DNA from 3 places in the Pseudomonas sp. ArH3a genome. Region 3 is predicted to be linked to each of the others. Evidence: riboswitches for the same ligand, from Rfam matches in the RefSeq annotation. Region 3 holds a riboswitch; each other region holds the start of a gene.
The links. Region 3 has a riboswitch for cobalamin ahead of K0P33_RS13770 (CbtB-domain containing protein). Riboswitches for the same ligand answer to the same signal wherever they lie in the genome.

Region 1 (10,589 bases), 1.7 Mb from region 3:
CAGTGCCACCAACCGCCCGCGATCCAGCACCGCCAGCCGATCACACGTGAGCGCCTGGTTCAGGTCATGCAGCGCAATCAGGGTGGTCACCGGCAGCGCCTGCACGCCTTTCAAGATCGCCAGTTGATGCTGGATATCCAAGTGATTGGTCGGCTCATCCAGCAGCAGAATCTGCGGGCGTTGCGCCAGGGCGCGGGCGATGTGCACGCGTTGGCGTTCGCCGCCGGAGAGGCTGCGCCAGGCGCGGTGGCTCAGGTGGGTGGCGTCCACGTCATGCAGGGCCTGGTTGACGATGGCGTCGTCTGCGCCGGCCCACGGGCTCAGCGCCGACAGCCAGGGCGTGCGGCCCAACGCCACGGCGTCGAACACGCGGATGGCGTCGTCGGTGTCGGCCTGTTGTTCCACCACCGCCAGCTGTCGTGCAATGGCGCGCCGGGACAGGTCGCCCAGGCGTTGGCCGCCCAGGCGCACTTCGCCGCTGCCAGGCGTGCGTAACCCGGCCAGCAGTTTGAGCAGGGTGGATTTGCCGGAGCCGTTTGGGCCGACGATGCCGAGGGTTTCGCCTAAGGCCACGTCCAGGTGAACATCACGCAGTAACTCGGCGTCGCGCACCTTAAAACCCAGGCCCGTGCAACTGAGTACCGTCATCGCGCATTCCTCCGGCCGATCAGGATCAACGCAAACACCGGCGCGCCGACCAATGCCGTGACCACGCCGACCGGAATCACCTGGCCCTTGATCAAGGTGCGCGACAGCACATCGGCGGCAATCAAAAACAACGCGCCGCCCAAGGCGCTGGCCGGCAGCAACCGCGAATGCCCGGTGCCGACCAGCAGGCGCACCGCGTGGGGGATCACCAGCCCGACAAAGCCGATAGAGCCGACCAGCGACACCATCACCGCCGTCACCAGCGCCGCGCAGCCCACCAGTACAAACTGCACGCGGCGCACTGGAATGCCCAGCGACGCTGCCGAGTCGGTGCCGAAAGTGAACGCATCCAGCGCGCGGCGGTGCCACAGGCATACCGCCAAGCCTGCGACCGCCACCGGCACCGCCAGCCACACCGACGGCCAGCGCACGCCGCTGAGGTTGCCCAGCAGCCAGAACAGAATGCCGCGCGCCTGTTCGGAGCTGGCCGACTTGGTGATCAGGAACGCGGTGAGGGCATTGAACAGCTGCGAGCCGGCGATGCCCGCGAGGATGATCTGGCCGGTGCCGCTGGAAGAACCGCTGGCGCGCGCCAGCAAAATCACCAGTGCGAACGCCGCCATCGCCCCGACAAAGGCACCTGCCGAGAGTGAAATCAGCCCGCCGCCCACGCCGATCAGTGCCACCAAGACCGCGCCGGTCGAGGCGCCGGCGCTGATGCCCAGCAAGTAAGGGTCGGCCAGTGGGTTACGCAGCAACGATTGCAAGATCACCCCGCAGGTGGCCAACCCCGCACCGCACGCGGCGGCGACCAGGGTGCGGGTCAGGCGGTAGTTCCACACCACGCCTTCGTCGATCGGGTCCAGCACGTAGCCGGCGGCCAGCAGTTTATTGGCGAGTACTTGCAACACCACCTGCGGCTCGATAGCGGTTTCGCCGATGGCCACGCCGGCGAGTACGGCGAGCAACAGCAGTGTCAGGGCGAGTAGGGAGCGGATCATTTGTGCAGGTCGTAGCCGTCGATGGCGCCGGCCAGTTGTTCCAGGCCGTCGAACATGCGAATGCTGGCTTGCAGCGCCAGGGCGTCAATAATGATGATGCGGTTGTTTTTCACCGCGTCCATGTTGCGCGTGACGGGGTCGCTGCGCAGGAAGGCGAGTTTCTTTTCATGGTCGTCGGCCGGGTAGCGGCGGCGGTCCATGCGGGCGATCACCAGGAAGGTCGGGTTGGCCTTGGCGAGGGTTTCCCAGCCGACGGCTGGCCACTCTTCATCAGACTGTACGACGTTGCGCAGACCGAGGGTTTGCAGCATGAATTCGGGAATGCCCTTGTGACCAGCCACGTACGGGTCGCTGGCCATTTCGGCGCTGGAGAACCATACCAGCGCGCTGGCCTGCTTGAGGCCTTTGCCTTGGGCTGTGGCGACGGACTTGGCCAGGCGCGCCTTGAGTGCGTCGTTCAACTGCTGGCCGCGCGCTTGTACGTCGAAGATCTCGGCCAGTTGGCTGATGCTCTTATAGACAGTGTCGATGCGAAACGGCTCCAGCCGCGTGCCGTCGGCGCCGACGAGGTTGTCCTTGCCTTCGCAGTCGGAGGGCAGCAGGTAAGTGGGGATTTTCAATTCGTGGAATTGCTCGCGGGTGCCGACCACGCCCTGCGGGCCGACCACCCATTCCAGCTCTGCGGCCACCAGTTGCGGGCGCTTGGCGATCACCGCTTCGAAGCTCGGCTCGTTGTCGGCCAGGCGCTCGATGTTGTCGTTCTGAGCCTTGAATTGCGGCAATACGCTGTTGAACCACAGTGAAGTGCCAACCACGGTGTCGGCGACGCCCAAGGCATAGAGCATCTCGGTGGCGGCCTGGCCGATGGTCACGCTGCGCGCGGGCGCTTGCTGAAAGGTGAGGGTGCTGCCGCAGTTCTGCACCGTCAGCGGGTAAGCAGTCGGTGTGGCGTGGGCCAGGCCACAGAAGGCGAGGCCGGTGATCAGGGCGGTAACGCGTGGCAGCATGGGGCAATCTCCGGGAGAACCGTACGTGACAACAGGGGAGGTACGGCTCGGAAATACACCCACGGACGCTGCAGGTTTTGCAGGGCACGGATGGCCTTCCCGGACACCCCGCCGGTCAGTGATGTAGCTGGGCCGGCAGGTCTCCTGACTGATGCGTCGTCGCCTCGCTCCGGCCTTCCCGGGCAATGCCCAGTGGCGATGTGGAGCAGGCTCAGCACCTACAGTTGCGGGGGCAGTTTCGATTGGCGCGATGGGCTGCGCTTCGAATTCCCTATTAGTCCCGTTTGGGAACCGGCGCGGTATGGTAGTCGATCATGGCAACGAGGGGGAGCCTGATCCGCGCAATTGGCCTGTTGCAGCCACTGGGGTCTCTATCCCTTGGCATAGGGTGTACCATCAGTCTCTGTTCATCAGATATTAGTCAGACATGCCCACGCATAGCGAAGAGAGCCGCCGGATCGTAGCTTCTCTGGCGCACCGTGTTGGTCCGCACGCTGACACTGCAAGCATCGCCACGGCGATTGTTTCCATTTTGCAGGATATGGGCGCAGCACTGGCGCCCATTATCGGCCAGCAAGGCGTCGCCGCGCTGTACCGCCGCAGCTTCCATCTGTGCGTCTCGCCCCGTCCACGCCTGGCCGGCACCTATGACAGCGTGCCGGCCGCGATGGACCTGATTGCCCTCAAATCCGTACTCGTCGAGCAGAACGAAACCGATGCGCTGTTTTTCGGTGAGGTGTTGCTGACAACCCTCTACGAGCTTCTGACCACGCTGATCGGGCCTTCACTCACCGCACGTCTGCTGGTTGACGTGTGGAAGCCTTCTTCGAGCGACACCTCTTCGCAGGAAATTTCGCCATGAGCACCAAAGTGACTATCAACCGTCTGGCCACGGGTGTGCCAGGACTGGACGAGGTCCTGGGCGGAGGCCTGCCGGAGTTTTCGTTCAACTTGATCGCAGGCCCTCCTGGGTGTGGCAAAACCACCCTGGCGCACCAGATGATGTTTGCCCTGGCCACACCAGAGCGCCCAGCGCTGTTCTTTACCGTCCTCGGGGAGCCGCCGCTGAAGATGCTGCGTTATCAGCAGCAGTTCGATTTTTTCGACAGCGAAGCGATCAACCAGTCGATTCGCTACATCAATCTGGCCGACGACACCTTGGCCGGCGACCTGGACGAAGTGTTGCGGCGCATTGTCAGCGAGGTCGAGGCGCATTCGCCGTCGCTGGTGTTTGTTGACTCGTTTCGCTCCGTGGTGCTGGCCAGCCAGACCCAGCACAACCCGAACAACAACCTGCCGCAGTTCATCCAGCAACTGGGCATGTTGATGACCACGTGGCAGGCGACGACCTTCCTGATCGGGGAATACTTCACCGAAACCGACACCAACCCGATTTTCACCGTGGCCGACGGCCTGATCTGGCTGCGCCAGAGCGTCGAGCGCAACTCGATGGTGCGCAAGATGGAAATTATGAAGATGCGTGGCCAACCGACCTTGCCGGGGCTGCACACCTTCCGTATTGCCACTTCGGGCGTCAAGGTGTTCCCGCCGGCTGCTATCAATCGCGCAGTTGACGCGCCATCGACGTTCCCGATCACCCGCCTGAAAATGGGCGTGCCGGCACTCGATGAGATGCTCGGTGGCGGCCTGCCTCGCGGGTATTCGCTGTTGGTGGCCGGGCCATCAGGCTCGGGCAAGAGCATCCTGGCGGCGACCTTCCTGGCCGAAGGCGCGCGCAACGGCGAAACCGGGGTGATTGCGGTGTTTGAGCAACGGCCCAACCATTCGCAAAACCCTAAATTGGCCGAGTTGATCAAGCGCGACAAGATTGGTTTGGTGGACAGCCGCTCGCCGGACCTGTCCATCGACGAAATCGTGCAATTGCTGCTCGGCGAAATCAGCCGTTTGAACGCCACCCGCGTCGTCATCGACTCGCTGTCGGGCTTTGAACTGGCGCTGGCGCCGACCTTTCGCGCGGACTTTCGCGAGTCGCTGTCACGCATGGTGACTGCGCTGACCGCTGTGGGGGTCAGTGTATTGATGACCTCGGAGCTGGAAGACCGCTACACCGACCTGCGTTTCAGCCCTTACGGCACCGCGTTCCTGACCGACGCGATCATTGTGCAGCGCTATATCGAAGTCGAGAGCCGTTTACTGCGCATCATGGCGGTGGTCAAGGTGCGCGCCAGTGCCCATTCCGATCAACTGCGCCAGTACCACATCGACGATAACGGCCTGCAGATCCGCGACATGCTGCCCGAGCAGGAAGGGTTGCTGGGCGGGCGGCCGACCAAGAAAATTTCGACGGGAGCCAAACATGTGTGAGCCCGACTCATGAGTGACGGCGGCCGTAAGAATGACAGTGAGCTGAAGAATGCTGCTCACGAACTGTTCCTGCTTGGGCAAAAAACCGTGGAGGCGCGCGCCGTACTCGCCGCCCTGCAACAGCAATTGACTGACGCCAGCAGCCGTCTGGTGGATACCCAGCACGTCGAGCAGGTGATCGAGGCCAATCAGCAATTGGTGCTGGCGATTCTTCTCGCGCAGTCAGACGCGGTCAATCTGCCGCGTGTGGAGGAGCAGCGCCTTTACCAGGAGCTTCGCGAGGCGAATGCGCAATTGGTGATCGCGGCACTCAGCGCCCAAGACCTGCAGGCGACCGCCGAGCGTGCGCTGGGCCAGCAGAAAAGAATCCTGGCGATGGTCGCGCATGAGCTGCGTAACCCGTTAACACCGATCAGCATGATCGCCGAGCGCATGGTCCGGCTGCCGAGCGACCAGCTGCCGCGCATGCGTGAGCTGATCGAAGGCCAGGTGCAGCATATTTCACAACTGGTGGACGATTTGCTGGACGTGTCCCGCGTCAGCACGGGCAAGCTGCACATCGAACGCAGGGAGGTCGACATGCTGCAGATTCTGAGAAGCGCCATTGATGCGTGCGGCCCGGTGATGCGCGCGAAAAATCAGCGGTTCGATGCCCACCTGCCTGACGGCAGCTTGATGCTCATGGGTGACGCGGGGCGCCTTGCGCAAATTCTGCATAACCTGCTGGCGAATGCAGCCAAATACACGGCGGTGGGCGGTACCATTGTGATGTCTGTCAGCGTGGCGGATGAGTTGAGGATCAGCATTGCTGACAACGGCATTGGTGTGTCGGCCAAGGCGCTACCGTTTATCTTTGATCCTTACGTGCAGGATGAGCACGCCATCGGCTTTAACTGCTCTGGCTTGGGGATTGGCTTGACGGTGGTTCGCGAGCTGGTGGAGGCGCATGGCGGCAAGGTCACCGCCATCAGCGAGGGCAAGGGCTGTGGCAGTGAGTTTGTGGTGACGTTGCCGTTGTTGAATGCCTGATTAGCGCCGTCCTTTTGGCGAGCGGGCTTGCCACAACAATCCGCTCGCCACAGAAGGATTTGACTTACTTGCGATCCAACCAAACCGTCTGTGCATTGCAGAATTCCCGCACGCCAAAGTGCGACAACTCCCGCCCGAACCCACTCTTTTTCACACCGCCAAACGCCACCCGAGGGTCGGACACGCTGAAGGCGTTGACGAAGATCCCGCCGGTTTCCAGCTGGTTGGCGATATCCCGTGCCTTGGCCGAGTCGGTGGTGAAGATGCTGGCGGTCAGGCCGAACTCGCTGTCGTTGGCCAGGGCCACGGCGTGGTCGGCATCGCGGGCGGTGATGATCGAGGCCACGGGGCCGAACAGTTCCTGTTTGAACGAGGTCATTTGGTCGGTGACGTTGGCCAGCACGGTCGGCTCATAGTAGTTGCCGGCGCCGGGGACTTTGTTGCCGCCCAGCAACAGGGTCGCGCCTTCTTCCAAGGTGGCCTGGACCTGGCCATGCAGCTCGTCGCGCAGGTCGAAGCGGGCCATTGGGCCGACGTAGGTGCTGGTCGCAGTCGGGTCGCCCATCACCAACGCGCGGCTGGCTTCGAGGAATTTGGCGGTGAAGGCGTCCACCACGCCTTCTTCGATAATCAGGCGCTTGGCGGCGGCGCAGACTTGGCCGCTGTTCTGGAAGCGCCCGATCACAGCGGCCTGCACGGCGGCGTCGAGGTCGGCGTCATTGAGCACGATGAACGGGTCGGAGCCGCCCAGTTCCAGCACACATTTCTTCAGCGCCGCGCCAGCCTGTGAGCCGATGGCGATGCCGGCGCGTACGCTGCCGGTGAGGGTGACGGCGGCGATGCGTGGGTCGGCGATGGCCTGGGAGACGCCGTTGTTCGTCACGTTGACCACTTCAAAAATGCCTTCGGCGAAACCGGCTTTCTGGAACGCTTGCTGGATCAGGTAGGCGCTGCCCATCACGTTGGGTGCATGTTTGAGCACGTAGGTATTGCCGGCCAGCAAGGTCGGCACGGCACCGCGCAGCACTTGCCACACCGGGAAGTTCCACGGCATTACGGCGAAGATCGGGCCCAGCGGGCGGTATTCGATCTGCGCGCTGCCGTTGTCCACCAACGTCGGTTCTGGCGCCAGCATGGCCGGGCCTTGGGCGGCATACCACTCGGCGAGTTGCGCGCATTTTTCGATTTCGGCACGCGCCTGGGCGATGGGTTTGCCCATTTCCAGGGTGATCATCTGCGCCATGTCCTCGGCTTGATCACGCAGGGCAGCGGCCAAGGCCAGCAGCCATTCGGCGCGTTGGCTCACCGGCTGGCGGCGCCAGGTGCGGAAGGCAGCGGTGGCGCGGTTGAGCGCGGCGTCCAGTTGCGCCTCGGTTTCGTAAGGGTAGCTGGCGACTGTTTCGCCGTTGGCGGGGTTGATCGACAAGGCGTGGGTCTGGTGAGTGATAGCGTTCATGGCACCGTCCGGCTGAATGAGTGGAATGGATTGAGCCTACGGGGATGTATGTTTTCTGGAAACTGAATAATATTGAGGGGTTCGTTCTCAAATTGAGAATGATATTTGGGTTGGGACGCAGCGCTCCGGGCGCTATTCCCACGCAGAGCGTGCGAACGATCACCTTCACGATGGGAGAATGACTTGGACTTGGTGCAGCTGGAAATCTTCAAGGCCGTTGCCGAGCAAGGCAGCATCAGCGCGGCCGCGCAGTTGATTCATCGCGTGCCCTCGAACCTGACCACGCGCATCAAGCAGCTGGAGCAGGACCTGGGCGTAGAGCTATTTATCCGCGAGAAGAGCCGCCTGCGCTTGTCACCGGCCGGGTGGAATTTCCTCGGCTATACGCGGCGTATTCTTGATTTGGTGCAAGAAGCCCGCGCCACGGTGGCGGGGGAGGAGCCCCAGGGCGCTTTTGCCCTGGGGTCGCTGGAGAGCACGGCGGCGGTGCGTATCCCCGCGTTGCTTGCGGCGTACAACCAGAAGCACACCAAGGTCGAGCTGGACCTGAGCACCGGGCCGTCGGGCACGATGATCGAGGGCGTGTTGTCCGGGCGCCTGGCGGCGGCGTTTGTCGATGGGCCGGTGTTGCATGCGACGCTGGAGGGCGTGGCAGTGTTTGAGGAAGAGATGGTGGTGATCGCACCGCTGCACCACGCGCCGATCACGCGCGGGCAGGATGTGGCGGGGGAGAGCATCTACACCTTTCGCTCGAACTGCTCGTATCGGCATCACTTCGAACGCTGGTTCTCACAGGACGGCGCGGTGCCGGGCAAGATCTTCGAGATGGAGTCCTACCACGGCATGCTCGCCTGCGTCAGCGCCGGGGCCGGCCTGGCGCTGATGCCGCGCAGCATGCTGGAGAGCATGCCGGGGTTTACCGCGGTGAGTGTGTGGCCGTTGAGCGACGCGTTCCGCATCCTGAATACCTGGCTGATCTGGCGCCGGGGCACGGTGTCGCAGAGTTTGAACAGTTTTGTGAAGTTGTTGGAGGAGAGCGTTCTGCAGGCGAAGTAGATCCCGTGTGGGAGCTGGCTTGCCTGCGATAACGGTGTATCAGTGATAGCGGTATCAGCAGGTCTGACGCTATCGCAGGCAAGCCAGCTCCCACCGTTGATCTTTGTTAACCGCCGAACTGGAAGGTGCCCATCGCCAATTTGGCCATGATCGCCGTCGCACCCAACTGCACCAGCCACAAGGCCAGTCCACCGAGGAACACGCCGAGGGCCACTTGCAGCACCAGGCTTTTCTCGCGCTTGGCTTGCGGCGCGCGCGGGGTGTAGTCATGCAGTTCGTCGCGGTCAGCGCGCAGGTCCAGGTCGTCGTTTCTCATAGGGCTCTCACAGCAAAGGGGCAGTCGGGGTTCAGTCTAGGGCTGGTTGCGGCAAGCAGCGAGGTTTTCTTCCTGTGGCGAGCGGGCTTGTCGAATCGACAAGCCCGCTCGCCACAAAAAAGGGGAAGCCACTAAATGGCTTCCCCTTCATCACAACCATTACAGGCTTACAGCACCTGAACAATCGCCTTTGTCACGGCACCAATGTTCGCCTGGTTCAGCGCCGCCACGCAGATGCGGCCGGTGTCGAGTGCGTAGATACCAAACTCAGTGCGCAGGCGGGTGACTTGCTCAACGGTCAGGCCGGAGTAGGAGAACATCCCGCGCTGGCGGCCGACGAAGCTGAAGTCGTGGCCCGGGGCTGCCTTGGCCAGTTCCGCCACCATCTGCTCACGCATGCCACGGATGCGCAGGCGCATTTCGGCCAGTTCCGCTTCCCACTGGGCGCGCAGCTCAGGGTTGTTCAGCACGGCAGCCACGATTGCTGCGCCGTGGGTCGGCGGGTTGGAGTAGTTGGTGCGGATCACACGCTTGACCTGGGACAGGATGCGCGCGCTTTCTTCCTTGGATTCGCTGACGATCGACAGCGCGCCCACGCGTTCGCCGTACAGCGAGAACGACTTGGAGAACGAGCTGGACACAAAGAAGGTCAGGCCCGACTCGGCGAACAGGCGTACTGCGGCGGCGTCTTCGTGGATGCCGTCGCCAAAGCCCTGGTAGGCCATGTCGAGGAATGGCACCAGGTTTTTCGCCTTGACCACGTCCAGCACTTGTTGCCAGTCGGCTGGGCTCAGGTCGACGCCGGTCGGGTTATGGCAGCAGGCGTGCAGTACCACGATGGACTGTGGCGGCAGGGCGTTGAGGTCTTCGAGCAGGCCGGCACGGTTTACGTCGTGGGTGGCGGCGTCGTAGTAGCGGTAGGTCTGCACCGGGAAGCCGGCTTTTTCGAACAGTGCCTGGTGGTTTTCCCAGCTTGGGTCGCTGATGGCAACCACGGCATTGGGCAGCAGTTGCTTGAGGAAGTCAGCGCCGATTTTCAGCGCGCCGGTGCCGCCGACCGCTTGTGCGGTGATGACACGGCCGGCGCTCAGCAGCGGCGAGTCAGCGCCAAACAGCAGCTTTTGCACGGCCTGGTCGTAGGCGACGATCCCGTCGATCGGCAAGTAGCCACGGGCGGCGTGTTGCGCCACGCGAATGGCTTCCGCTTCGGCAACGGCACGCAAGAGTGGAATCTTCCCCTCTTCGTTGCAGTAAACGCCCACGCCAAGGTTGACCTTGGTGGTTCGTGTATCGGCGTTGAATGCTTCGTTGAGGCCCAGGATTGGATCGCGTGGTGCCATTTCGACAGCGGAGAACAGGCTCATTTTTGCGGCAGCTCTATGGGGGAATGGAGGGACGTGTCGCGCTCCAGCCGAATGCACTAGAGCGGTGCACAAACGGGGAGCTAGTATAGAGGCCATCCAGGCTGAGGGCGACAGCCGAAACGGCTTTTCGGCCAAGTTTTTCGGTTTATTTGCCGACCATTAGTCTTATTGCAACATGGGGCCACGACGGCAGGTAGGACGATTACCTTGAAACCCGTGACATTCGGCACCACTTCTACAGCTATCATGGTTTTTTCCTGCAACCTGCGATGACTATTCGCGGGTTGCTGAGCTTTTTCGTCCCTGGCGGTTTCGAGTCTGGGGTGACTTCACGAGGTACGTTATGTCGGATTTCCAGCTCGTCACCCGCTTTGAACCCGCCGGCGA
Region 2 (10,589 bases), 2.1 Mb from region 3:
AAGCGCGCGGGAATATAGTTGAGTACATCGTCGATCTTTGCCGCCGCCCAGCCGAAGCGCTCAAAGCGCTCGTTGCGATAGCCCCACATGGCGTCGAGGGTGTTGCTCAGGCGATAGAGCACCACGCCCGGCACGCCAGCGACGACAAACCAGAACAGTGCGGCGAACACCGCATCGCTGCCGTTCTCCAGCACCGATTCGGTGGCGGCACGCGCGACTTCGGTGCTGTCCAGTTCACTGGTCTGGCGGCTGACCAGGTAACTCACGCGCTTGCGCGCTTCATCCAGGTCATCACTGCGCAACGCCTGGGCGACCGGGATCACATGTTCGCCAAGGCTGCGCATGCCCAGCGCCAGGTACAACGCCAGAATCTCCAACGCCCAGCCGATATACGGCGCCCATGACAACGCGGTGGCCAGCAGGGTCAGCGGCACCACCGCGACAAACCACGCGGTCACGCCGTGGCTGCGCCAGCCGCGGCCACCGCTGTTGAAACGCTGCTCGATGCGCCCGGCGAAGTTGCCGAACGCCACCAGCGGATGCCAGCGCTTGGGCTCGCCCAGCAGCGCATCCAGCGCCACGGCAGCGACACACAGCAAGGCCACACTCATTGACTCACTCCCCACACATTCTCATACAACATGTCACTCAGCGGCCGTGGTTCGGTCCAGCCTTCGAGCTGCAACATCGGTGCCGGGTAGAACTCGGCGACCGGGCCCAGGCACAACACCGCCAGGGGTTTGGCACCGGGCGGCAAGCCCAGCAGGTCGGCCAGGGCTTGCGGTTCGAACAACGAGACCCAGCCCATGCCAAGGCCTTCGACACGAGCCGCCAGCCACAGATTCTGGATCGCGCAGGACAACGACGCCATGTCCATTTCCGGCAAGGTGCGACGGCCAAAGATATGGCGTTCGCGGTCATCCATCAGTGCCGCCACCAGCACTTCGGCGCAGTCGTGGATGCCTTCGACCTTGAGCTTCATGAATTCATCGGAGCGCTCGCCCAGCGCCTCGGCGGTGCGCACGCGCTCTTCTTCCACCAGTTGCTGAATCTGCCCGCGCAATGGGCGGTCGCTGATGCGGATAAACCGCCAGGGCTGCATCAAGCCGACGCTGGGCGCCTGGTGCGCGGCCTGGAGCAGGCGGTGCAGCAAGTCGGGGGCCACGCTGCCACCTGTGAAGTGGCGCATGTCGCGGCGTTCGGCGATGGCGCGGTAGACGGCGTCGCGTTCGGCTTGGGGGTAGGCGTTGTCAGTCATGGCCCTATCGCGGGCAAGCCCGCTCCCACATTTTGATTTGCGAACGCTGTCGATGTGGGAGCTGGCTTGCCTGCGATAGCACTCTCAAGGCTCGGCGCAAACAAAGCAGCCACCGCCGTAGGGTTGGAGGGAAAGTAAAAGTGCACGTAGGAAGCCGTCATCCGCCCCTGTCGGTAAACCGCCTCAGCACCGCGCCCGCCGTTAGGGCTAAGCCCACGAGCAATTGGCTGCCACTCAGTACTGGTCAGGGAATGGTGATAGGTGTGACCGCGCAGTACGCCTTCCGGCAACTCGACGCTTTGCAGGGCCAGGGCTGCGAGTTTCTTTTGCATCACCGCATCCCCTTGCAGCAGGCCGACCAGTTCGGCACGGGTGCCGTCGACATCGGTCAGCGAGTCCAGTAAATAAAGCATGCCGCCACATTCAGCGAGCATGGGTTTACCGGCGGCGTGATGGGCGCGGATCGCGTCGAGCATCGGGGTGTTTTCCGACAGCGCCTGGTGGTGCAATTCCGGGTAACCACCGGGCAAATAGAGGCTGTCGGCGTCAGGTAATTCGCTATCGTGAATCGGCGAGAAGAAGCACAACTCGGCGCCCATCGCCCGCAGCAGGTCGAGGCTGGCGCCATAGGTGAAGGCAAAGGCTTCGTCACGGGCGACAGCGATGCGCACGCCGGCCAGCAAGGGCTCGGCTTCGATCACTTCAGGCGCGGCGAAGGTCACCGGTGGCGGCAAGGCTACTTCGCAACTGCTGCCCAGGGCTTGGGCGGCGGCGTCCAGGCGCACGTCGAGGTCATTCAATTCGCTGGCTTGCACCAGACCCAGGTGGCGGCTGGGCAATTCGATCCCGGTTTCCCGCGACAGCGCGCCGTACCAGCGCAGGCCTTCGGTGAGGCTGCCTTCGAGCAATTGTGCATGGCGCAGGGTGCCGACGCGGTTGGCCAGCACGCCGGCGAACGGCAGGTCGGGCTGATAGCGCGCCAAGCCCAAGGCCAGCGCACCAAAGGTCTGGGCCATGGCGGTGCCGTCGATCACCCCGAGCACCGGCACGCCAAAGTGCCGCGCCAGGTCAGCGCTGGAGGGCGTGCCGTCGAACAGGCCCATCACGCCTTCGATCAGGATCAGGTCGGCTTCGCCCGCCGCCTCCCACAGCAAACGGCGACTTTCCTGCTCACCGACCATCCACATGTCCAATTGATACACCGGCGCACCGCTGGCGCGTTCGTGGATCATCGGGTCAAGAAAGTCCGGCCCGCATTTGAACACGCGCACCTTGCGCCCCAGGTTGCGGTGCAAACGCGCCAGCGCGGCGGTGACGGTGGTTTTGCCTTGGCCGGACGCCGGTGCGGCGATCAGGACGGCCGGGCAATGACGGGGCTGATTCAAAGTTCGACGCCCTTCTGTGCCTTGATACCGGCCTGGAACGCGTGCTTGAGCATGCCCATTTCGGTGACGGTGTCGCCCATTTCGATCAGCTCAGGCTTAGCGCCACGGCCGGTGACCACCACGTGCTGCATCGGCGGGCGGGCTTGCAGGTCGCTGAGTACCTGGTCCAGATCAAGGTAGCCGTGCTTGAGGGCGATGTTCAGTTCATCCAGCACCACAAGGCCGATGGAAGGGTCTTGCAGCAGTTCGCGGGAAACTGCCCAGGCGGCTTCGGCGGCGGCGATGTCGCGCTGGCGGTCCTGGGTTTCCCAGGTGAAGCCTTCGCCCATCACGTGAAAGCGCACTTGCTCGGGGAAGCGGCGGAAGAACAGTTCCTCACCGGTGCTGTTGCGCCCCTTGATGAACTGCACCACGCCGCACTGCATGCCGTGGCCCATGGCGCGGGCGAGCATGCCAAACGCCGAGCTGCTCTTGCCTTTGCCGTTGCCGGTCAATACCAGCAGCAAGCCGCATTCGCTCGGGGAATTGGCGATACGTTCATCGATCACGGCTTTTTTGCGCAGCATGCGCGCCAGGTGGCGTTCGTCGCGGTCGGGGGAATCGGTCATGACAGCTCTCCGTTGGGGCTGGACAAAAACGGCGGGCAGGAAAAAGAAATAACAGACAGCCAAGCATCGCCCACCGTGATGCTGTTGGATGTTTCAGGCCGGTCTCCGGACTCATGAGTGGCCTCCCTTTATAGAAAGCAGGCCAACGGTGCGCCTTCCCATATCACGTAGATACAGTGGCAAAAGGCACCGTTTTCACTCATTTACCGTTGCGGGGGCAGCGCCGGAATTGCGGCAGCACTGTGTAGAAGTGCGCTCACTCACCGGCTTCCCTGTTTCACTCTGTCGACCCACCGGTCACAGAGCACCTGGAACAAGCCGCGAAGGTTAGTGGGTTGGGGGTGGAGCGTCAATTAAAGCTGGCCTTGTACTGGAACGATCTGACCGGCAAACACCTCTACCCTTACAGGTATTAAGGAGAAAACCATGCATAAAACCAGACTCGCCCTACTGATCATGCTGGCAGGCACCCTCGCCGCCTGCGGTGAAAGCTCTACTCTGAAGGTCTCAGACGGCACCGGGCCCTCGCCTAAGCTGCCGGAGCCGAACAAAACCCTGATCCCCACCGTGAATATCGCCCCGGCGATTGGCTGGCCAGAGGGCGCGAAGCCGACAGCCGCAGCCGGTACTCAGGTCGCGGCATTTGCCGAAGGCCTGGACCACCCGCGCTGGCTGTATGTGTTGCCCAACGGTGATGTACTGGTGGCAGAAACCAACGCCCCGCCCAAGCCGGATGACTCCAAGGGCATTCGCGGCTGGGTGATGGAAAAGGTCATGGGCCGCGCCGGCGCCGGCGTGCCGAGCCCGAACCGCATCACGCTGCTGCGTGATGCCAACCACGACGGCGTCGCCGAAACGCGCACGGTGTTCCTGGAGAACCTCAACTCGCCGTTCGGCATGACCTTGGTCGGCAACGACTTGTATGTCGCCGACTCGGACAAGCTGTTGCGCTTTCCTTATCAGCCGGGCGAAACCGCAATCAAGGCCGCCGGCACCAAAGTGGTCGACTTGCCCGGCGGTAGCATTAACCACCACTGGACGAAAAACGTGGTGGCCAGCAAGGACGGCAGCAAGTTGTATGTGAGTGTCGGCTCCAACAGCAACGTCGGCGAGAACGGCTTGGCGGCGGAAGAAGGTCGCGCGGCGATCTGGGAAGTCGACCGCGCCACCGGCCAGCACCGCATTTTTGCCTCCGGCTTGCGTAACCCCAACGGCATGGCTTGGGAACCGCAGAGTGGCAAGCTGTGGACGGCGGTGAATGAACGCGATGAAATCGGCAGCGACCTGGTGCCGGACTACATCACTTCGGTCAAGGACGGCGCGTTTTATGGCTGGCCGTTCAGTTACTACGGGCAGCATGTGGATATACGCGTTTCACCGCAGAATCTGGACCTGGTCGCCAAGGCCATCGCCCCGGACTATGCGGTGGGCCCGCACACTGCGTCTTTAGGCCTGACCTTCGCTGAGGGCAGCAAACTCCCGGCGCAGTTCAGCAACGGCGCGTTTATCGGCCAGCATGGTTCGTGGAACCGCAAGCCGCACAGTGGCTACAAGGTAATTTTCGTGCCGTTTGAGGGTGGTCAGCCTAAAGGGCAGCCGGTGGATGTGCTGACGGGGTTCCTCAACAGTGATGAAAAAGCCATGGGCCGGCCGGTGGGCGTGGTAATTGATCAGCAGGGGGATTTGCTGGTGGCCGATGATGTGGGGAATAAGGTGTGGCGGGTGTCGGCGGCTAAGTAAGACGCCATAAAACCAATGTGGGAGCGGGCTTTTTTTGGGGGTTGGCTTGCCTGCGATGGCATCAACTCGGTTTAACGATAAGACCGAGGTGCCTGCATCGCGGGCAAGCCCGGCTCCCACAAAAGCACTGCTCCCACATTTTGATTTCTAGGGGTTGCGCGCCAGATTCGCAGGCAATACACGCTTGGCGCTCAAATAAGCATTCTGCCAATAGGCCTTGGACAGGGTATCGAGCTTCACCGTACCGCCGGTTTGCGGTGCATGTACGAATCGCCCTTCGCCCACGTAGATACCCGCGTGGCTTACCTGTGAGCCGCCGCCGGTCGCGAAGAAGATCAGGTCACCGGTCTGCAGGTTGTTTTCGCTCACATCCTGGGCACGCATCACGATCAATTCACGGGTGGTGCGCGGCAGGCTGATGCCCGCAGCGTCACGGTAGACAAACCCGATCAAGCCGCTGCAATCAAACCCGGAGTCCGGCGTATTACCGCCCCAACGATAAGGCGTGCCGACCAGGCCCAGCGCACGGAAGAGCACGTCTTCGGCTGCCGGCGAGAAATTTTGCGTGGAGTAGTTGAACACCGGCTTAGGCTTGACCGCTACAGGGGCGGGCGGCGGTGGTCGGCTTGCGCAGGCGCTGAGAAGCGCGGCGCACACCAGAAGAATGAGGCGGGCTGAGGTCGACATGGGCAGAACAATCCTGGTCTGGATGCGGCTTTCGCTGCCGAGCGCTGAAAACCAGAACGCGCAAGCAAAGCTCGCGCGAACGGATTACAACAATGTCCAGGGATTCTAGCGCTTACACGTCAAACTTCAAGTATCACTTTAACTTTACTTACTAGCGGTAACCGTAGTCGGGGCCATGGCGAGTGCACGCTTGGCTTCGATGAAGGTTTTGCTCCAGTAGCTGTCACCCAGGTTGTCGACTCGAACACCGCCACTGCGACGGCTGCTGGAGTGGATAAACTGGTTATCGCCCAAGTAGATACCGGCATGGCTCACACGACCACGGCCAGCCGTACTAAAGAAAAGCAGATCACCGGGCTTGAGGTTCTTGCGTGCGACCAACGGTGCATCCACGTTGATCATTTCGCGCGTGGAGCGAGGCAGATTCATGCCCGCTTCTTCACGGAACAGATAGCCGATGAAGCCGCTGCAGTCGAAACCGGCTTCGGAGGTGCCGCCGAAACGGTAACGGGTACCGATCAGGGACATGCCGCGTTCGAGGATGCTGTCGGCCAGAACTGGAAGCTGGTAAGGCTTGCTGCCGGCGAAGGCGGCGAGTTCTTTCTCAGTTGCCTGCTCTTCTTTATAGAGAGCTTCCTGATAGACAGTGGAAGACTGCGCTGCAACGAATTTTGCCTGAGACTGTTGTGCTGGTTTTTGCTGCTCAGCCACGTTTTGAGTGTGGGTGGCGCAACCAAACAACAGGGTAACGAGTGCGAGAGGCACGAGGGGTGCGAAGCGATTTAGCATGGGCACGACCGTGGCTGATGTGTAAAGAAGCCGAGACTATGCCCTCTATCACATCGATTTGCAAATTCAATCGTGATCTATGTGACTTCTTGTTTGGACTATGACATCTAAGCCCTTAATACCCTATACGCGCCTTTTGCGTGGCCAAAGCGGCCCAAACGCAGGTTTTCTGGCGCCTGAAATTTGCCGAAAGCCCCGTAATACAAGGGCTGGCTACCAGCCGAGGGTTTCCTTGAGGAAAGGAATGGTGAGCTTGCGCTGAGCCTGCAAAGAGGCCTGATCGAGTTGTTCGAGCAAATCGAACAACGCGCTCATGCTGCGGGTGCCACGGGTGAGGATAAAGTGCCCGACCTCATCGGTGAGGTGCAAGCCGCGACGGGATGCGCGCAATTGCAAGGCGCGCAGTTTGTCTTCGTCGGACAGCGGGCGCATTTGGAAGATCAGCGCCAGGGTCAGGCGCGACTTGAGGTCGGCCAGCTTCACTGGCAGCTCACGTGGCGAGGTGGACGCGGCGATCAACAGGCGCCGGCCGCTGTCACGCAAGCGATTGAACAGGTGAAACAGCGCCTCTTCCCAATCCGCCTTACCGGCAATCGCCTGAAGATCATCCAGGCACACCAACTCGTATTGCTCCAGGTGGTCGAAGATCCCGATACCCCGGTCCATCAACTCAGCCAATGGCAGGTACACCGCCGGCTCACCCATTTGCTCGAAGCGCAGGCACGCGGCCTGCAACAGGTGGGTACGCCCCACGCCGTGCTTGCCCCACAGGTAGATCAGGCTTTCAGTCCACCCGGCGTCGGCTTCGCAGAGCCGCTCGACATAGCCGAGTGCAGCGGCATTGGCGCCTGGGTAGTAATTGATAAAGGTGGCGTCGTCACGCAGACGCACACCCAAGGGCAGCTGAATCGGTTTCATGCTGACTGAACGGCTCCAAACGAACCGTTAGTGGCCTCTGTGTAAAGTTTGCAAAGTTTATACCCGTGACGCCGGGCGCACAATGCAGCAGACCACAAGCAAAATCAAAGGTTTGCGTTAACTTGGGGCGATTTGCGCAAATAGTTTGACACCACCTTCCAAAAACAACAAACCCGGCCTGGGCCGGGTTTGTGACGAAGCGGTTACAGATCGGGGTCTTCAGCCCCGGTATACACATCCGAATCTTTATACAAATCGTGCACATGGCGCACCAGCACCATGATCACCGCCGCCACCGGCAGCGCCAGCAGGATGCCGGTGAAACCAAACAGCTCACCGCCCGCCAGGATCGCAAAGATCACCGCCACCGGGTGCAGGCCGATCCGGTCACCCACCAGCAGCGGCGTCAACACCATGCCTTCAAGGGCCTGGCCGACCATGAACACCGCAACAATCCCGAGCATCGGGTACAGGTCGCCGCCAAACTGGAACAACCCGGCCACCAGTGCCGCGCCAATGCCGATCACGAAGCCCATATAAGGCACGATAGCGGCCAGGCCGGCGATCAAGCCGATCAACAGGCCCAGCTCCAAGCCAATCGCCATCAGGCCGGCGGCGTAGATAATCCCCAGGGCCAGCATCACCAGCAACTGACCACGCACGAACGCGCCCAGTACCTCATGGCACTCTTCGGCCAGGGAAACGATGCGCTCTTCGCTGTTGCGCGGCAGCAGGCTGCGGATTTTGGCCATCATCAGGTCCCAGTCACGCAGCAGGTAGAACGCCACCACTGGGATCAGCACCAAGTTGGTCAACCAGCCAATCAACGCCAGGCTGGATGCCGTGGCCTGGCTGAGCACGACACCGACGATATCGGTGGTCTGGCCCATGTGCTCACTGATCGCCGCCTTGACCTTGTCGAACTTCCAGAAGCCATCAGCCAGGCCCAACTTGGCCTGGGCCCACGGCATTGCCGTGTGCTGCAACCAATCGAGCATCTGCGGCGCCAGTTCATACAAGCGAAACAGCTGCTTGGCCAGCATCGGCACCAATACCAGTACCAATGCTGTGATGACCAACGTGAACAGCGCAAACACCGCCACCACACCCAAGGTCCGCGACAGGCCGGCTTTCTCCAGGCGATCCACCACCGGATCGAACAGATAGGCGAGCAGCAGCGCCACCAGGAACGGCGTCAGGATCGAATGCAGTAAGAACACAAAAACGCACAGCAGGACAATCCCGCCAAGCCACACCCAACGACGCGTATCCGCCATAAACCACTCCATTATTTGCTTCTATCTATAAAGGAAGAACAATTACCAGCGAAAACGCAGCTGTGCCTGAGGTTCAGGCGCAACAGCGGGCTGTGTACCGTCCACCACCGGCTGCTGGGCCGGCGCCTCACCCGCAGGCACTTCCTGCAACTTGGCCAGGCTCAACTGGGTACGCAACTGATCGGCACTGCCGTTGACGCGATACACAATACGGTTGCCATCCACGCGCTGCGGCTGACCACCAAAAGGTTCGAGCAGATGGCCCAGTGCGGCGTAGCGCTCCAGGGTCATGCCCTGCACTTCGAGCAACTGCTCACTGCTCACACCGGGTTTGACGGCAAAACGTGGCGCCAACTTTTGGCTGACGGCGAGCAATACGGCATCGGCCACGGCGGCGGTGTCGGCACCTTGGGCGGTGCCCTGCTCACTCTTGTCGCCCAGCCACAGGCGCCATTTGGCCTGCCACTGGTTACCTTCCTGGCGCGCGTGCACGGCGAGCAATGCGTCGGCACCGTAGCGCTCAGAAGCTGCGCGCAGTGGCGTGGCGTCGGCGCTTTCCAGATTCGGTGCTGTGGCGACTACCTGTTCGTCCAGATCACCCAGCGGCAGGCGCAACGGCAAGCCACGGTGTTGCGCCGCCCGACGCAGCGCGCCGGCGACGGCTTGGCCATCACCGACCAGGCTGCTGCCTTCGGTGGAGTCGTTCAGCCACCAGCCGAGGATCGACGGCCGATTGCTGCCCCAGATCGACAAGCCCGCCTCACGCAGCGCGCGATCGGTGCTCACCGGGTCGAAATCCACTTGCAGGCTTTCCGGTGGGCCGGCGTCGTAGCCGTACTGGCTGATGATTTGTTGCGGGTCCTTGCGAATCGCCGCCAGGCCCGGGCCATCGGCGGCCTTGGCGTCTCCCGCCAGGCGGATCACCAGGGTTTGCACGGCGCGCTGGGTGGCTTGGTCGCGCTCCTGCGGCGACTGGTTGCTGACAGGTTCAAGTACTTGATACAGGCCATTGAGGGTTTCGGCATGACTCGCCAGGCTGACCAACGACAAGCAGCCTACAAAGAAGAATTTACACAGACGCATGGAAGATTCCCGAACAACAAATTTAGCGGCTGGAACAGACCGCGTGAACTCGGCTTAGCATGGCTGTGACCACAGCAGCCGGTAAAACATTCACAGGGTCTTGGTAAGTTTTCGCAACGTCATAACGGTAGCGGTTTAAAGGCTATACCTTAATACACGCCAAAGCAGACCCCATTAGCATTTTTTTAACCGGCTTTTTTAACCTATATGGCCCTGCCCGTCGGCCCGAGGATGGCCGCTGCCTCTCAAGCCTGATAAAATCGCGCGCCTTCGCAGACCGTCAACGGCTGGGCCTTTTATCAAAAGCGCCCGCCGCTCGGTCGTTACCCAGAAATCCCCCCTAAAGGCCTGGATCATGAGCAAGCAACCCTCCCTGAGCTACAAGGACGCCGGTGTAGACATCGACGCCGGTGAAGCATTGGTCGAACGCATCAAGAGCGTCGCCAAGCGCACTGCGCGCCCCGAAGTCATGGGCGGCCTGGGCGGTTTTGGCGCCCTCTGCGAAATCCCGGCCGGCTACAAACAGCCTGTACTGGTCTCCGGCACCGACGGCGTGGGCACGAAGCTGCGCCTGGCCTTGAACCTGAACAAGCACGACAGCATCGGCATCGACCTGGTTGCCATGTGCGTCAACGACCTGGTGGTGTGCGGCGCCGAGCCGCTGTTCTTCCTCGACTACTACGCCACCGGCAAACTCAACGTCGAAACCGCGACCCAGGTCGTGACTGGCATCGGCGCGGGCTGCGAACTGTCGGGTTGCTCTCTGGTCGGCGGCGAAACCGCTGAAATGCCAGGCATGTACGAAGGCGAAGACTACGACCTGGCCGGTTTCTGCGTCGGTGTT
Region 3 (10,589 bases):
AAAGTAAGCAAAGGGCTCTTGCCCCACCACTCGGCACCTCGCCTAGGCTCGGTGTGCCCTCACTCCGGCTTTGGAGCGGGGGCCGCCGCCATGGGCCATCCTTGGCCCATCGCGGCTAAACCGGCGTCCTGCCGGTTTACCCCCGCTCCAAAGCCTGCGTTCGGCCAGCGTGGTTAACGGGGCGCCTCAGATCAAGATCAAAAGCACGGCGGCCTAGTAGCCGACCTGAGTGGTTAGATCAAAAGCAAGCCGAGGCGGCCTGACAGCCGACCTGATCTTGGAAGATGAAACTCAATCAAATGTGGGAGCTGGCTTGCCTGCGATGGCATCGGCTGGTTATGCCTGACACACCGAGGTGCTTGCATCGCAGGCAAGCCAGCTCCCACAGAAAAGCAGAGCACTGCGGTGCTGGCAGCCAAGCCCGCTCCCACAGTTGGATCTCGGTACATCAGACAGAGAGTGTGCTGCTGTGCTTTTGCCCTGCTTTTGCTTCTACCACTCAGGTCGGCTACTAGGCCGCCGTGCTCTTGCTCTTGCTTTTGATCTTGATCTTGATCTTGATCTTGATCTGAGGCGCCCCGTTAACCACGATGGCCGAACGCAGGCTTGAATCCGTGGGTAACCCGGCAGGACGCCGGGTTAGCCGCGATGGGCCAAGGATGGCCCATCGCGGCGGCCCACGGATTCAAGCCGAAGCAACCGTGTCGAAATTCAAGCCATTTCAGCGAAATGCTTTTGATCGCGCACCATCGCATTCAAGATCGTCAGCAGCTTTCTCATGCATGCAACCAGCGCTACTTTCTTCGTCTTTCCTGCAGCAAGCAGATGGTTGTAGAACCTCTCGATCACCGGGTTATGGCTCTTCGAGGACAAGACGGCCATGTAAAGCACACTTCGAACCTCAGCTCGACCACCCCATATCCGTCTACGCCCTTTGTAGAGGCCGCTATCGCAGTTAAAAGGCGCCACACCAACCAAGGCAGCCACTTGTTTGCGATTAACCTTGCCCAGCTCCGGAACCATCGCCAGCAGCGAAAGTGCGAGCACGTTGCCAACACCAGCGACCTCGCGTAGCAAATCATAATTGGCCTTCCAGACCGGGGAAGCCTTGATGGCTTCGTGCAAGTCATCGTCTGTGCTTTTAAGCCGCTTTTGAAGCCAGGTGATATGTGCCTTGATGTCTCTTCGAAGTGCCTTGAATACCGCCTGCTTCAGCCGAGACTCCTCCGCCACGATCATGTCGATGAGTTGGCGGCGTCGAGTGAGTAGATCTGCCAGCTCACGAGTGTGTTCATCTGGCATCTCTCGAATCTCGGGTTTGACCGCCTGGGCAAACTCCGCAATCACCTGGGCATCCAGAGCATCGGTTTTAGCCAACCGACCGGTAGCTTTGGCGAAATCACGCACCTGGCGGGGGTTGACGACAACGACTGGCAGTCCCGCAGCGCAAAGCTCCGCAGCCGCAAGCCGCTCATATCCCCCAGTTGCTTCCAACACCACCAAAACCGGCTCCTGAGCCTTGAGATGTTTAGCTAAACGCTGGATATCTTCTTGAGTATTGAAAAACTGTTCGACTTGGCCAGTGGTGCTGACAAATGAGTCGAGCTTGTTTTTGGAAACATCAATTCCGACAAACGCAGAGTCATGGTCCATGGTGTTTTCCTCACGTCCAACCTTGCAGAATCGGGCTTCGCGCCCTGGCAACCGTTCGGACTAGTTTAGGAAGGAATCTGCTTCGACCCACGCTCACTCACGATCTCGAAATCCGAGGGCATAACGGTCTGAAGCAGATGAAAATCATCTTACAAGGGCACACCGAGCCTAAGCGAGGTGCCGAGTGGTGGGGCAAGAGCCCTTTTGGTTACTTTTGGGGCTCTTTTCCAAAAGTGACCCGCTGTAAGAGCGGAACCCTACGAAGCCGTTGCCGCAGCAACGGATATGTACCCCAAAAAAACTCCCAATTGACTCCCCTCCCACCCCCATGCTCTCCTACACATCTTGTTTCGGGTGCCCTTCACAGGGTGAAACGGGAAACCGGTAAATCATGCATACATGACCAGTCCGGTGCTGCCCCCGCAACGGTAAGCGAGCGAAGCGTCACAGCCACTGTGCCTGCAAGGCATGGGAAGGCGATGCTTTTTAGACCCAGTGTCCCTCGCAAGCCCGGAGACCGGCCCGAAAAATCAGATAACAAACCCGCGGTGGGCGGGCGCTGTTCAGAACCCCGCGTGCCCGGCTCGCGGGGTTTCCATGCGCCCGTTTCACCCTGACACCCAGAAGGGACGCGCCATGTCGATCATCAGCAGCACCTCGCACACCGCCAGCAGCACCACCACCCTGAGCCAACGCCTGACCGCCGCCATCGGTGCGTCGATCCTCGGCGCGTGCCTGGTGTATTTCGCCGGTTTCTCGCATATCGAAGCGGTGCACAACGCCGCCCACGATACCCGCCACAGCGCCGCGTTCCCGTGCCACTGAGACCTGCCGACATGATCAAGCGTATCGCCCAAACCGCAGGCTTCACCGGCTTGCTGGCCGCCCTGTTGCTGACTCTGCTGCAAAGCTTCTGGGTCGCCCCGCTGATTCTGCAGGCGGAAACCTTTGAAAACGCCCCGGCCGCTGCCGAAGTAATACCCCATGAACATGCACAAGGCGCCGCCGCTCACACCCACGACGCGGAAGCCTGGGAGCCGGAAAACGGCTGGCAACGTGTGTTGTCGACTACCGGCGGTAATCTGGTGGTGGCGGTTGGTTTTGCCCTGATGCTGGCCGGTCTCTATACCTTGCGCGCACCGACCCGCACGGCTCAAGGCTTGCTGTGGGGCTTGGCCGGTTACGCGACGTTTGTACTCGCGCCGACCCTGGGCCTGCCGCCGGAGTTGCCGGGCACCGCCGCCGCTGACCTGGCCCAACGTCAGGTCTGGTGGATTGGCACGGCTGCGTCCACCGCTACCGGTATCGCGCTGCTGGTGTTTGGCCGCAGCTGGCTGCTCAAAGTGTTGGGCGTGGCGATCCTGGCCGTGCCGCATCTGATCGGTGCGCCGCAGCCTGAAGTGCATTCGATGCTGGCTCCAGAAGCGTTGGAAGCACAATTCAAAATCGCTTCGCAGCTGACCAACGTCGCCTTCTGGCTGGCCTTGGGTCTGATCAGCGCTTGGCTGTTCCGCCGCAACCGCGACGGTCAATACTCGGCATGACCCTGGTGGTCGGCCTGGGTTGCCAGCGGGGCTGTGATGTTCACACCCTGCTGGGCCTGCTCGACACTGCCCTCGCCGAGGGCAGTATCGAACGCCATCGCATCACCGCGCTGGCCAGTCTTGACCGCAAGCAGAATGAACCTGGGCTGCTCGCTCTAGCAAAGGTGCTGAACCTGCCATTGCACTGTTTCAGCGCCGCACAATTGACGGTTTTTGAACACCGTCTTAGCCACAAATCAGAGGTCGCTTTTGCCCATACCGGCTGTTACGGCATCGCCGAAAGCGCCGCGCTGGCCTTGGCTGAACAGCTCTCCCACGGCCCTGCCCGCCTGCTGATCACGCGCAAAAAAGTCGCCCAGGCCACCTTTGCATTAGCCTGCGCCGACTAAAAACCCGATAATCGCCCTTCTCGATCATGAGCAATCTTCATGCTCGCCCGATTTTCAACAGGAACTCCCATGACCGTCTACTTCATCGGCGCTGGCCCCGGCGACCCGGAATTGATCACCGTCAAAGGCCAGCGGCTGATCCGCAGCTGCCCGGTGATCATCTATGCCGGCTCGCTGGTGCCGGCGGCGGTATTGGAGGGCCATCAGGCGAAACAGGTGGTTAACAGCGCCGAATTGCACCTCGAGCAAATCATCGACTTGATCACGGCAGCCCATGCCAAGGGCCATGATGTGGCGCGCGTACACTCCGGCGACCCCAGCCTGTATGGGGCGATTGGTGAGCAAATCCGTCATTTGCGTGAGTTGAATATCCCCTTTCAGATCATTCCAGGCGTCACGGCGGTGGCGGCCTGCGCGGCATTGCTGGAGACGGAACTGACCCTGCCGGGTATCGCCCAAAGCGTGATCCTGACCCGCTACGCCGATAAAACCAGCATGCCGGCCGGTGAGGATTTCGACAGCCTGGCGCGCCACGGCACGACCATGGCGATTCACTTGGGGGTTAATCATCTGGAGAAGATCGTTGCTGAGCTGCTACCGCATTACGGTGCGGATTGCCCGATTGCCGTGGTGCACCGCGCGACGTGGCCGGATCAGGATTGGGTGGTGGGTACGTTGGTGGACATTGCCGAGAAAGTGGCCGCCAAGGGTTTCCGTCGTACGGCGCTGATTGTGGTGGGTCGGGTGCTGGCGAACGACAGCTTCAGCGAGTCGTCGCTGTATCGCGCGGGTCACGCGCACCTCTATCGGCCCTGATAAAACACAGTTGATCATCTTTGTTAGATATATATTGCAAAGCATTGAATTACATACATAAAAAAACGGCGCTCACGGGGCGCCGTTTTTTGTTCGCAGTGAACACCTTACTCAGTAGTAGGCGTTTTCTTTCTGCGTGTGGTCAGTCACGTCACGTACGCCCTTGAGCTCAGGAATGCGCTCGAGCAGGGTGCGCTCGATGCCTTCGCGCAGGGTCACGTCCGCCTGGCCACAGCCTTGGCAGCCACCGCCGAATTTGAGTACGGCGATACCGTCTTCCACGACGTCGATCAAGCTGACCTGCCCGCCGTGGCTGGCCAGCCCCGGGTTGATTTCGGTTTGCAGGTAGTAGTTGATGCGCTCGTTGACCGGGCTGTCGGCGTTGACGTTTGGCACCTTGGCGTTGGGCGCCTTGATGGTCAACTGGCCGCCCATGCGGTCGGTGGCGTAGTCGACCACGGCGTCGTCGAGGAAAGCTTCGCTGAAGTTGTCGATGTACGCGGTGAAGCTTTTGAGCCCCAGGGCGGTGTCTTCAGGTTTTTCTTCCCCAGGCTTGCAGTAGGCGATGCAAGTCTCAGCGTATTGGGTGCCGGGCTGGGTGATGAAGACGCGGATGCCGATACCCGGGGTGTTCTGCTTGGACAGCAGGTCAGCCAGGTAATCGTGGGCGGCGTCGGTAATGGTTATGGCAGTCATGGAAACTCCTCACAGGCTTGCGGGCAGTTTACGCCAAACATTACAGAGGCACAAAGTCCTAGTGTTTTTGTCGGGAAAGGCGTGTCGGGTCATCCATGCCAAACCAACGCTTGAACACGCGATAGCTGCCCTTTTCCAGCCATTGGTAGCTCGCAAATGCACACAATGCCGTCACTGCGATGCAAACGGGCAGGATCGCATAAGGGTCTATGCCCGTGTGTTCCGCAGCCCATCGCCCAGCGTACAGCACCATCGTGTGGATCAAATACACCGAATAAGAGCAATCCCCGAGCATCTTCAACAGGCGCGAGCCCTTGAAGTAAGGCTCCAGTGTCACACAGCTGATGACGAGTACCGCGCTGGGCACGCCCCACTCCAGCGAACGGGGTACATCTGCGCCGATATAAATCGCTACTAACGCACCCACGATACCCAACAACGGCAGCCACGCCCTGGCCCGGCACAGACCACGGCGATACAGCATGCCGATCACAATGCCCATCAGAAACTCCAGGACAATGTCGTTGCTGTAAAAACCGCCGGCCAGGTTCAAAGCCGGACTGATGATGCCGCACACAAGATAGAGCAGCCCGGCCACCACCCAAAACCGATACGACGTACGAACCCACAAGGCCAAGGCGAACAGAAGATAAAACAGCATCTCGAAGTTGAGGGTCCAGCCGACGTCCAACAGCGGATAGATCCCAAAGCCCGCGGGGTGCTGGGCAGGGATAAACAGCATCGACAGGGCCACGTGGCTCAGCACCCACTCATCATTTGGGAACATCGCGGGCACCGCCACGATCAGCAGGGCCATGAGCAGGGTATAGAACCAATATGCCGGCGCGATCCTTGCCACGCGCATAAGCATAAAACGCCACGGTGTCAGGGCTTTGTCTGCGCTCGCAAGGAAAATCACCAGGCCACTGATGACAAAGAAAATATCCACGCCAACGGCGCCTTTGTCGGCAAACAGATACTCCAGCGGGCCATGGACCTCAAAGTTGAAAAAAACCTGCATGAAGTGGTGCCCCACCACCACCCACGCTGCCAAGGCACGTAGCGCCTGCACTGAAATCAGCATCATCGGAATACCTGTTCCAATCCCGCAAGATAGATACCCGACTGCTTCAGCACTCGCTTAGAGAGATGACTGAGTCACTGCAATACTTATAGGTTCTCATACCGGTTCATGTCCAGAACCCCCTCTTCCACCGGCGTGGTTTCGCGGATGTACTGTGACAAGTCGTGAAAGTACTGCCAGAACTGCGGATGGCTGCGGCGTATGCCCCAACGGTCGACAATCTTCTCAAACCGCTTGGCATCCTTGGCATTCTCCATCGCTGCCACAAACTCCGGCACTTGCTGCGCCGGAATATTGAACATGAAGTTCGGGTAACTGCTCAGCACGCCCGGATAGACAGTCAACGTGTCCAACCCCGGCTGATAGCGATAAGCCTCACCCAACAAAAACGCCACATTACTGTGCGCCCGATTACGCAGCAGGCTGTAAACCACCCGCTGACCATTGGCCGTCTCAACCCGCAGCATCGTAGCCTCAGGCAACTGATCAATCACCTTGAGCCCCGCCGCCGGCCGCGACGTCAGACGGCTCAGCGCCTGCTCCGCATCCTGTAACGCTGGATCAATCCCATCGCGCGAGCAATAGGCCCCGGTACAGCGGTTGATCGGATCCGGACTAGCGTTCAGGTTGCCATAGCGCGTCAACAACTGGTTGGCAAAATCTCGCTTCGGATCCTTTTCATCCAAATGCAGCCCGCTCGGTTTATCGTCATCAATAGCTTCATAGTCCAGCCACAGCTTGAGTTTGCCGCTGTTCTGGTACCAATCATCCATAAAATCATCGCGAGTATCCGCCGGCATCAGGCGCAGGAAGTTCTGCTCGGCGCCATTGCGGATCAGGTCGAAGTACAGCCGGGTCTGGGCTTGATGGGACACGTTGCCGAACACATCGAAGTTCACCGCCAACTGATAATAGGTGCGCTCCAGCAGCGGATAGTCAAACAGCCACATCGTCTGCGGTACCTCACCGATCAAGCCCTTGTTCACCGAAGCGCTGTCGAAGTGGCGGAAAATGCTCAACAAGGCATTGTCATTACCGGCCCACAGGCTGGACCAACTCGGTGGCGGCAAATCAGCGTAGCTGTCACGGCGCAAGGCTTCGTATTGGTTGCGCTTGTCGCGATACGCCAACCACAGGCTGAGCACGCTGCCCACGTCGTCGTTCTGCCCCGGCATCGCCAGCAATGGCGTGGCCTGGCCGCGATAACGCGCATCGGTGATGTACAGGTCGTGGTCCGGGTCCTGGAACAGGGTCCAGAAGTTGTCGCGAATCACATCCGTAGCAATCTGCCCACGGCACACCGGCCCACGAATAAAGGTGCGCACGAAGTATTCGGCGTTATCGAGCATAAATTGGTAGCGCGCTTTGGCCGGAATCGCCTCGAACGTCTCGAACGGATTGGCCCGGCGCCCGGGGCCGTAGCCCGGCAAGGCGTTGACTTGCCAGTCACCGGCGTAGAACAGCGCTTTGATCCGCGCCATTTTTGCCGCGCTGAACGGGTACGTGATGTGGGTTTTATGCACGATCACACCCTGCACCGGCCACAGGCGGTAATACACCTGGGTGCCCGGGTCATCGTTGGGGCGGCGGGTGGCGATCAGGTCGATCGGCTGGCCGCTTGGCGTGCGCGAACGTACCCATTGGAAGAAATGCCCCGGCTCGCCGTTCTCAAAGTAAATGTGCGCCAGGTATAGATGCTCATACAACCAGCGCGCCACCAGGCTTTCGCGGGCGCCGGGCTGGTTGAACAGGTTTTCCCACTGCTGCACTTGCAAGGCTTCCTTGGCGCTGGGCGCCAGGCCTTGCTCATCAATCGGCGCACCGGAGGCGAGCCAACGTTGCAGGGTCTGGTATTGCTGGTCGGTCAGGCCGGTGACCGCCAGCGGCATGCCTTCCTTGGGATGGCTGCCTGCGTAGGCATTGAACTCGCCGGGCATGGCGCACAGGTTCTCGCGATTCAGGCCCAGCACGATCTCGTCGGGCAGCTTGGCATTCGGTTGCAGCGGCGCGTTATGCCCCAACTCCAGCATGCGCGCCATCAAGGCGGCCTGGCTGCCTTGGGCGTCGAGTACCGAATAGAAGCCCTTCTGCTGCCAGGCTGGTTTGCCGAACGCGTCATAGAACAGCCGCGTGGTCGGCGCGGCCTGGCTGCGCTCGCCGTCGTAAACCGGTGTTTTGCTGGCACCACGGGCCGCGCCCTCGGCGCTGCCCAGGTTGAGCTGGCAGGCGGAGTCGTAGCAGGCGTGGCAGGCCACGCACTTTTCGGTGAAGATCGGCTGCACGTCACGGGTATAGGAAATCACCGGGGCGGGGCTGTTGACCGGTAAAGCGTCTGCCTGGGCAGTACTGGCAATCAAGGCCAGTACGGCGCTGACGATAAGGCGAAGTGACATGTATCCGGTCCCGATTCAATGCGAGCGATAGAGAAGTGCCGGCGATTCTACCGGGCCATGACCGCCTCCAACATGAACGATATTCATGCAAAACCTGGGCATGCTCTAAATCGGCACAGGTTTGCTATGATTCACCCCCTCCGAAATGCCTGACCAGAGTAGTCCCATGTCCGATCGTAGCGCTCGTCTGCAAGCCCTTCACCAAGCCATCAAGGAACGTATCCTGATCCTCGACGGCGGTATGGGCACGATGATCCAGAGCTACAAGCTTGAGGAAAACGACTACCGCGGCAAACGCTTCGCCGACTGGCCGAGCGACGTCAAGGGCAACAACGACCTGCTGGTGCTCACCCGTCCGGACGTGATCGGCGGCATCGAAAAAGCCTACCTGGATGCCGGCGCCGACATTCTGGAAACCAACACGTTCAACGCCACGCGCATTTCCATGGCCGATTACGGCATGGAAGAACTGGCCTTTGAGCTGAACGTAGAAGGCGCGCGACTGGCGCGCAAAGTCGCCGACGCCAAGACCCTGGAAAACCCGGCCAAGCCGCGTTTCGTCGCCGGCGTGCTCGGCCCTACCAGCCGTACTTGCTCGCTGTCGCCGGACGTGAACAACCCCGGCTACCGCAACGTGACCTTTGATGAACTGGTGGAAAACTACACCGAGGCCACCAAAGGCCTGATCGAGGGCGGCGCCGACCTGATCCTGATCGAAACCATCTTCGACACCCTCAACGCCAAAGCAGCGATCTTCGCCGTGCAAGGTGTGTTCGAAGAACTGAATGTCGAACTGCCGATCATGATCTCCGGGACCATCACCGATGCCTCCGGCCGGACCCTGTCGGGCCAGACCACCGAAGCGTTCTGGAACTCGGTCAGCCACGCCAAGCCACTGTCGGTGGGCCTGAACTGCGCCTTGGGTGCCAGCGAACTGCGTCCGTACCTGGAAGAGCTGTCGAACAAGGCCAACACCCACGTTTCCGCGCACCCGAACGCCGGCCTGCCCAACGAGTTCGGCGAGTACGACGAATTGCCGTCGGAAACGGCCAAGGTCATCGAAGAATTCGCCCAGAGTGGCTTCTTGAACATCGTCGGCGGCTGCTGCGGCACCACACCGGGCCACATTGAAGCCATCGCCAAGGCCGTTGCCGGTTATGCGCCGCGCCCGATTCCGGACATTCCCAAGGCGTGCCGCCTGTCGGGCCTGGAGCCGTTCACGATTGATCGCAGCTCGTTGTTCGTCAACGTCGGCGAGCGCACCAACATCACCGGTTCCGCGCGTTTTGCCCGCCTGATCCGTGAAGACAACTACACCGAAGCCCTGGAAGTCGCCCTGCAACAGGTGGAAGCCGGCGCCCAGGTGATCGACATCAACATGGACGAGGGCATGCTCGATTCGAAGAAGGCCATGGTCACCTTCCTCAATCTGATTGCCGGCGAACCGGATATCTCCCGCGTACCGATCATGATCGACTCCTCCAAGTGGGAAGTGATCGAGGCCGGCCTCAAATGCATCCAGGGCAAGGGCATCGTCAACTCCATCAGCATGAAGGAAGGCGTCGAGCAGTTCATTTACCACGCCAAGCTGTGCAAGCGCTATGGCGCCGCCGTGGTGGTGATGGCCTTTGACGAAGCCGGCCAGGCCGACACCGAAGCACGCAAAAAAGAGATCTGCAAACGTTCCTACGACATCCTGGTGAATGAAGTCGGCTTCCCGCCGGAAGACATCATCTTCGACCCGAACATCTTCGCGGTCGCCACCGGTATCGAAGAGCACAACAACTACGCCGTCGACTTTATCAACGCCTGTGCCTACATCCGCGACGAACTGCCGTATGCGCTGACCTCGGGTGGCGTGTCCAACGTGTCGTTCTCGTTCCGGGGCAACAACCCGGTGCGGGAGGCGATCCACTCGGTGTTCCTGCTGTATGCGATCCGCAACGGCCTGAGCATGGGTATCGTCAACGCCGGGCAGCTGGAGATCTACGACCAGATCCCGGCCGAGCTGCGC

Region 1: another riboswitch for cobalamin. It lies ahead of K0P33_RS21610 (ABC transporter substrate-binding protein); the one in region 3 lies ahead of K0P33_RS13770 (CbtB-domain containing protein).
Region 2: another riboswitch for cobalamin. It lies ahead of cobO (cob(I)yrinic acid a,c-diamide adenosyltransferase); the one in region 3 lies ahead of K0P33_RS13770 (CbtB-domain containing protein).

What each region holds. Positions count from the first base shown of each region.
Region 1 is NZ_CP080330.1:4,722,960-4,733,548, reverse strand. Features, by position in the region: gene K0P33_RS21620 (ABC transporter ATP-binding protein) at 1-648, opposite strand, end outside; gene K0P33_RS21615 (iron ABC transporter permease) at 645-1,649, opposite strand; gene K0P33_RS21610 (ABC transporter substrate-binding protein) at 1,646-2,656, opposite strand; cobalamin riboswitch at 2,773-2,967, opposite strand; gene K0P33_RS21605 (hypothetical protein) at 3,084-3,518, shown strand; gene K0P33_RS21600 (ATPase domain-containing protein) at 3,515-4,981, shown strand; gene K0P33_RS21595 (HAMP domain-containing sensor histidine kinase) at 4,991-6,010, shown strand; gene K0P33_RS21590 (aldehyde dehydrogenase family protein) at 6,075-7,466, opposite strand; gene K0P33_RS21585 (LysR family transcriptional regulator) at 7,650-8,522, shown strand; gene K0P33_RS21580 (hypothetical protein) at 8,629-8,838, opposite strand; gene K0P33_RS21575 (amino acid aminotransferase) at 9,006-10,202, opposite strand; gene uvrB (excinuclease ABC subunit UvrB) at 10,546-10,589, shown strand, end outside.
Region 2 is NZ_CP080330.1:5,092,493-5,103,081, forward strand. Features, by position in the region: gene cbiB (adenosylcobinamide-phosphate synthase CbiB) at 1-611, opposite strand, end outside; gene bluB (5,6-dimethylbenzimidazole synthase) at 608-1,258, opposite strand; gene K0P33_RS23255 (cobyrinate a,c-diamide synthase) at 1,255-2,643, opposite strand; gene cobO (cob(I)yrinic acid a,c-diamide adenosyltransferase) at 2,640-3,251, opposite strand; cobalamin riboswitch at 3,330-3,578, opposite strand; gene K0P33_RS23265 (sorbosone dehydrogenase family protein) at 3,678-4,991, shown strand; gene K0P33_RS23270 (C40 family peptidase) at 5,139-5,678, opposite strand; gene K0P33_RS23275 (NlpC/P60 family protein) at 5,823-6,467, opposite strand; gene hda (DnaA regulatory inactivator Hda) at 6,681-7,385, opposite strand; gene K0P33_RS23285 (AI-2E family transporter) at 7,589-8,662, opposite strand; gene K0P33_RS23290 (DUF2066 domain-containing protein) at 8,705-9,745, opposite strand; gene purM (phosphoribosylformylglycinamidine cyclo-ligase) at 10,101-10,589, shown strand, end outside.
Region 3 is NZ_CP080330.1:2,983,196-2,993,784, reverse strand. Features, by position in the region: gene K0P33_RS13775 (IS110 family transposase) at 712-1,653, opposite strand; cobalamin riboswitch at 1,989-2,194, shown strand; gene K0P33_RS13770 (CbtB-domain containing protein) at 2,290-2,478, shown strand; gene K0P33_RS13765 (CbtA family protein) at 2,490-3,197, shown strand; gene K0P33_RS13760 (cobalamin biosynthesis protein) at 3,194-3,586, shown strand; gene cobM (precorrin-4 C(11)-methyltransferase) at 3,656-4,402, shown strand; gene nfuA (Fe-S biogenesis protein NfuA) at 4,514-5,098, opposite strand; gene K0P33_RS13745 (acyltransferase family protein) at 5,157-6,182, opposite strand; gene K0P33_RS13740 (fatty acid cis/trans isomerase) at 6,269-8,575, opposite strand; gene metH (methionine synthase) at 8,742-10,589, shown strand, end outside.